2 regions of the Priestia sp. RMT2NF4 genome follow, and region 2 is predicted to be linked to the other one. Evidence: riboswitches for the same ligand, from Rfam matches in the RefSeq annotation. Region 2 holds a riboswitch; the other holds the start of a gene.
The links. A riboswitch is a leader RNA that binds a small molecule or an ion and turns the genes downstream of it on or off. The one in region 2 is predicted to bind S-adenosylmethionine.
Positions count from the first base shown of each region.

Region 1: linked by a shared signal. The riboswitch ahead of ACMX9J_RS21340 (phosphoadenylyl-sulfate reductase) and the one ahead of mtnK (S-methyl-5-thioribose kinase) in region 2 are both predicted to bind S-adenosylmethionine.

Region 1 covers NZ_JBLQZO010000005.1:366,850-370,269, forward strand. Annotated here, with positions in the region: gene ACMX9J_RS21325 (potassium channel family protein) at 1-203, opposite strand, end outside; gene ACMX9J_RS21330 (VOC family protein) at 271-654, opposite strand; gene cdaS (sporulation-specific diadenylate cyclase CdaS) at 752-1,378, opposite strand; SAM riboswitch class I at 1,692-1,794, shown strand; gene ACMX9J_RS21340 (phosphoadenylyl-sulfate reductase) at 2,048-2,761, shown strand; gene ACMX9J_RS21345 (inorganic phosphate transporter) at 2,781-3,420, shown strand, end outside.
Region 2 covers NZ_JBLQZO010000003.1:652,106-655,525, forward strand. Annotated here, with positions in the region: gene mtnK (S-methyl-5-thioribose kinase) at 24-1,196, opposite strand; SAM riboswitch class I at 1,332-1,483, opposite strand; gene ACMX9J_RS16750 (carbon-nitrogen family hydrolase) at 1,575-2,357, opposite strand; gene ACMX9J_RS16755 (pyridoxal phosphate-dependent aminotransferase) at 2,470-3,420, shown strand, end outside.

The DNA of each region.
Region 1 (3,420 bases), on a different contig from region 2:
GTAGTGGTGGGAGCAAAATCACCGTATCCTATAGTAGAGATTGTAATAATAACCCACCAAATTCCTTCAAACACATTCCCAAACGTTTGCGGCTCTAGGAAATGTATAAGCATGCCGAAAAGTAAAACAAGGCAGCCGATAATAAAAAGAAGCCGCACTAAAATAGAACGACGAAAAAGTCGGAATAATAGCCATTCCATCATAAAAAAACCTCCAGTGATTAGTCATAGCCACAGTATGACCATTTTTCACTGAAGGTATAAGATATCTTTATCTTTTTACTTCGTAATATTCAATCCATTCTTTGTCTGGACCGTAGAAAAATAAGTATCTTGCTCCATTTGGCAAAGTTACAATGTTTTCTTCCACAAATGAAACGCCTGCTGATTTTAAACGCTCAAACTCTTCTTCAATTCCATCTACTGCCAGCGCAAAATGATGAACTTTACCTTCACTAGGTAAGCTTGAGTTATACCCTTGAATTAACTCTACGATTACATTGCCTTCTAAACCTAGAAAAGCTAGCTTCAAAGACGGATCGGTATGTGGTAGTGTTTCGATGAGCTCCAATCCCACTTTTTGTGTATAGAACTCAATAGATTCTTCTATATCCTTTACTTGAACGCCTACATGTTCAAATTTTAAAATTGCCATATGCATCACCCGTATCTATAGTATGTAAAAACTATGAAATATATTAAAGAGAAAGGATAGATAAGTCAAGATAGGGCTGCTTATCAGGAAAGGGCTCTTAAATCATATTTTTGCTGGAGTGAATAGGGTAGAGGCTTCCATCAAGAGCAAACGAAATTTTACCTGTTTCTTCAGATACAACTAAAATTAATGCATCCGATTTTTCCGACATTCCAATGGCTGCACGGTGACGTGTTCCCAACTTTTTGTTCGTTGAAATAATAGACGAGAGAGGTAAAACATTAGCAGCTGAAATAAGCTGATTATTTCTAATTAGGACGGCTCCGTCATGTAAGGGTGTCCCTGGATAGAACAGTGTCTCAACTAGCGTAGCGCTGACAGGAGCTTGAATAGGCATTCCTTTTTGAATAAGAGGATCAACACTTTGTTCCCGTTCAATGACAATTAAAGCGCCGTGACGTTTCTCAGAGAGGTTATGAATAGCTAGGGACAGAGCAGCGTATTCAAATGTATAAGGCGATAAGTAATGACGCAAGTAATAAGAGGCGGCCGTAGCTTGAACATCTTGAAATAACCTTCTCATCTCCTCAAAATCACATAAAATACAATGATCACTCGTGTCTAAATGTTTAATTAAATTAGAGGCTTCAGTTGAAATCTGCTGTAAATATGTTCGCACATTATTTTTAATTGTATCGTCTAATTGAAAGGGTTGTCTCTCCATCTTATATAGCTCCTATCTGTCAGTCAGTGTTATCTGTAATGTGTGCTAATGTGAGTGAATTATCCGTAAAGCTCATAAATCCGTTATTAATTTTATAGAGAGATTTTGCATTTTATTTAGCAAGAGAACATAAAAAGTCGGGGGAAAAAGAAAGCGTTTTATAAACTTATATGTTCACATTTGGGTTAAATTTACATATGTTGTTTTAAATAAAAGTATAGATATTTCTGTGAATTTAAAGTATAGTTTTCTTATCGGATATATAATTTTTAATGTTGACAAATATTCTAAATATGCTAAAATTTTTAAAAAATGCTTATCAAGAGTGGTGGAGGGATCTGGCCCGCTGAACCCCGGCAACCTGCTTAGCAAGGTGCTAATTCCAGCAAAGTGTGTATCATTTTGAAAGATAAGGTGAAAATTATTGCCTACCCAGTCTTTCAATACGGAAGACTTTTTATTTTGATATAGCGCAAGAGATATTTTGAGGAGGGACAACGATGACTGTAAACCCCGACTTAAAACAAACCTTTGAACACGCCGAAGCAAAGTAAGAATTAAATAGTTTCGCTGACTAGACACACTAGAGGCGGTTTTATCCAATTCTAGTGGGTAAAACCGTCTTTTTTTATTGGATAACGCGGATAACTAAGAATTGGAGTGGAGAAAATGGCAGGCTTATATACGTACGAAAACTGGAGCGATACATTTCCAGAGTTCGACAGTAAAGATGAAACAAAAGGAGCCCTTTCAGCATTGCAGTGGGCGTATGATACCTACGGAGATTCAATTATTTATGCGTCAAGCTTTGGGATTGAAGGAATCGTGTTAATTGATTTAATTTCAAAAGTGAAAAAAGATGCTGAAATTGTCTTTTTAGATACAGGGGTTCATTTTAAAGAAACATATGAAGTGATTGATGCAATTAAAGAACGCTTCCCTGATTTACGTATTCATATGAAAAAGCCGGATTTAACTCTTGCAGAACAAGCTGAAAAACATGGAGATGAGCTTTGGAAGAGTCAGCCTAACCTATGCTGTCAAATTCGAAAAATCATTCCGCTAAGAGAATCCCTTGCTCCTTATGATGCGTGGATTTCTGGTTTGAGACGTGAGCAGTCTGAGTCTCGTGCCAACACGAATTATTTTAATAAAGATGAGAAATTCAAGAAGGTGAAAGTTTGTCCGTTAATTCATTGGTCATGGAAAGAAATTTGGCGTTATGTGTATAAGCATGATTTGCCATACAACAAACTTCATGATCAAGGCTACCCAAGTATCGGCTGTGAGCCCTGTACCGCACCTGCCTATAATGTAGACGATTTACGTTCAGGAAGATGGGCAGGTACACAAAAAGTGGAGTGCGGATTACACGAATCTTAAATACGAAAGAGCTGAATAAATGATGCTTTTATATGTTGCCTTTATCATTGCGCTTTTTTTTGCAATGAATATTGGGGCAAGCGGTGCAGCAGCTGCTATGGGCGTTTCATACGGCTCCGGTGCAATTAAAAAGCGAAGAGTGGCCCTGTTCATCTGTGCTGTAGGAATTGTGCTCGGAGCTGTTACCGGAGGCGGTGAGGTGGTAAAAACCATCAGTTCAGGTATCATACCTGAAAAACTGCTGTCAGTAGAATTAGTTATTATCATTCTGGCTGCTGCAACGCTGTCACTCTTTTTCGCGAATTTGATTGGTATCCCTTTATCAACAAGTGAAGTAACAGTTGGCTCAGTTGTTGGAGTAGGGGTAGCTTATCAATCTCTGTATGTAGAAAAACTTTTAATTGTCATGTCTTTTTGGATTATTGTTCCGCTAGTTTCATTTGTTATTGCTTTTTTGATTGGGAAAGTGATAAAGCGCAGAGCGCATAAAAAAGAAGCAGAGGGAAAGTGGAAAAGAGTTTTAACGATTTTAGTTATTGCAACGGGATTCTTTGAAGCCTTCTCAGCTGGAATGAACAATGTGGCAAATGCTGTCGGTCCTCTAGTAGGAGCTGGATTAATGGATGCTACAACGGGTGTCATAGCAGGAGGATTGGCGG
Region 2 (3,420 bases):
CCTTTCATTGTGTACATTATTCGTTATCGAAGTAAATGTTCAAATTCATTTGGTGAAACGTCTTGTTGGTGCAGAAGTAAATAGCGTCCAATTTTTAACGCAGTACGTTTAGCGTTAATTTTTCTTTCCTCTGAAGAAATTTCGTCTAAGTCCGCCACGTGAGCTAAGCCAATCGTACGTCGAATGATTTCACACCCTGCATATCCAACAGCATCTTGCCACGTTTGCGTTAAAATTTCATGTAACAAGCGCTCATCTTTAGCGAAAGGTTCAGTGTTTTCAGAATGCCAAAGCGCAGTAAAGGTATCTTTAAATACGTTCCATGTGTTCGTAATGTGTGCAAATAACGGTTCGCGATCTGTTTTTCGAGAAAGAGCATTTAAAAATAAATTCGCAACAAATTGGCCTAAATCGAATCCAAACGGACCGTAAAAAGCAAACTCTGGATCAATCACTTTCGTTTCTTGACTGCTAGCAAATATGCTTCCTGTATGTAAATCACCGTGAATTAGCGTTTGGGCATTTGTTAAAAATTTATATTTTAATTTTGCTGCTTGTAGCTTTACATCTCCATCGTTCCACAATTCTTCTACATCAGGACGCAGCGCTTCTTCAAATTCATTTGTATCGATATCAAAAAAAGGATCTGTAAAAACTAAATCTTCCGTAATATTGCATAAGTCCGGATTGCTGTACTTGACGACTTCTTCTTTTTTATCCTGAGGCTTTAAGGCAAAATCCGACGTTTTGAACGCAATATGTCCTAGAAAAGAACCGATATGCTGTGAAAGCAGGGGATAACTTTCTCCTTGAATAAGTCCGGCGCGGGAAATCGTTAAATGAGACAGATCTTCCATGACCGTAACAGCAAGCGTTTCATCGTGGTAATACACAGCTGGTACGAGTTCAGGGGTAAATGCACCGAATTGCTTGAGCGCATTGCTTTCAATCGTGGCACGGTTCAAGGATAGAGGCCAGCTCTCGCCTACAACTTTTGCATAAGGAAGTGCTTGTTTGACGATAATGGATTTATTCGTTTGATCATTTATGATGTGAAAGACGAGATTTAAGTTGCCATCACCGATTTCACGGGCAGTCAGTGCTTCTGTGGCATCAAAGAGACCTAGCTTTTTCACAAGTTTGATTGCTGAAATTTCTGTTAAAGGCTGATACTTCTCTGTTTTTGTTGTTGACATTAGAATCCCTCCATAGTTTATTAAACTGATTTGTTTACTAAGTTAATAGGTTTAAGAATGTATGGAGGCTTTTATAATTTTAGAAAATATAAAAGCCTCTTTCGTTGGAAAGAGGCTTGATTGTAGTGTTCAAACCTCTTATCTGCCAGAAAGAATTACTTTCTGTTGGAATTAGCACCGTGCCTTTGTAAAAACATGTTTTACGGGTGTGATCCATCTTAGGATGGAATGACGGTCGGTTGCTGGGCTTCACAGGGCCAAATCCCTCAGCCAACTCTTGATAAGAGTACGATTACTTATTCAATTTTGATTTGTTTGAAAATTTTATGTTATCTGGTGAAAATCGTATCATGCAAAAAAACGGCTGTCAATACATAATTAATAAAATTCTGTGCGGCGATCTGTAAAGACAGGAATTTGTTTACGAATTTCTTTTACAAGTTCCAGGTTAACGTCGGCACTTAAAAGTTCTTCGCTATCGCCAGCTTCAGCGATTATTTCTCCCCACGGATCGATGACTAAGGAATGTCCGGCAAATATGTTATTAGGATCTTGGCCTACACGATTACACGCGATTACATAGCATTGATTTTCGATTGCGCGGCTAATGAGCAGTGCTTTCCAATGGGCAAGTCTTGGAGCCGGCCACTGAGCAACAACAAATAAGACTTCTGCTCCGCTGCTAGTATGCACGCGAATCCATTCTGGAAAACGAATATCGTAACAAATAACTCCTGCGCATAAAGACTGTTCAAGTGTAAAAAGATTTTTTGCTGTTCCTGCTTCTAGATAGAGGTGCTCATCCATTAATTTAAATAAGTGCAGCTTACTGTATTGTGACACTTCACGACCTTTTCGGTCGAAAATATACATCGTATTTGTGACGCCTTGCTCTGTTTTTTTCGCGATCGAACCTGCCACAATATTTACTTCGTTCGTTTTAGCAAATTGAGAGATTAATTGCTTGGCCTGCTGTCCTTCATCATCGGCAATTTCGTCTAGCCGCGTCAAATCATAAGCTGTATCCCATAGCTCAGGAAGCACAAGGATGTCAGGGTTTTCTTTTAGAGCTTCCGTCATTTTTTGTTGAATATATTTTCGGTTTTTAGTTGGGTTTCCAAACGCAATATCAAGCTGCAAACACGTGATTTTTACACTCACTTTATCATCCGTCCTTTTTTTAGTAGTTGAAAAAAATGACTTTACAAGTTGAGTATTACAATATATTATTTGTGACTAGAATTTCAAGAATTTTTTGAGAAGGTGTGCGATGATGAAACAATTTGAGCAATCGGAACTATTAAAAAGTTTACCAAAACAATTTTTTGCATCACTTGTAGGCAAGGTAGGAAAAGTAATGGCCCAAGGGCACGACGTTATTAACTTAGGGCAGGGAAATCCTGATCAGCCTACTCCTTCACATATTGTAGAAACACTCCAAAAAGCAAGTGCTAATCCTATGCATCATAAATATTCTCCATTTCGGGGGCACCAGTTTTTGAAAGAGGCCGTTGCGACTTTTTATAAACGAGAATATGGCGTTGATGTGGATCCTGAAAAAGAAGTAGCTATTTTGTTTGGCGGGAAGGGTGGACTTGTTGAAATCCCGCAGTGCTTATTAAACCCTGGAGATACGGTGCTGGTTCCGGATCCTGGATATCCTGATTACTGGTCTGGAGTAGAGCTTGCAAAAGCAAAGATGGAAGTGATGCCGCTCACGGCTGAAAATCATTTTCTGCCCGTATACGAAGAGATAGGTGAACGTGCTAAAGAACAGGCAAAGCTCATGTTTTTAAACTATCCGAATAATCCTACCGGTGCAGTGGCAACGGCAGAATTTTTTGAAGACACCGTGGCGTTTGCTGCCAAGCACGATATTTGTGTGGTACACGACTTTGCCTACGGAGCCATTGGATTTGATGGTAAAAAGCCAATCAGCTTTTTACAGACTCCTGGTGCAAAAGAGACGGGAATTGAAATTTATACTCTTTCTAAAACGTATAACATGGCGGGATGGCGAGTTGGATTTGCTGTAGGAAATGAAAGTGTAGTAGAAGCTATTAATCTTCTTCAAGATCATATGTATGTCAGCCTCTTTGGGGCGGTTCAAGAGGCAGCAGCGGCAGCTCTGTTAGAATCTCAACAATGTGTGAATGATTTAGTTAAGCGCTATGAATCTAGACGCAATACCTTTATTCAAGGGCTTCAAGAAATTGGTTGGGAC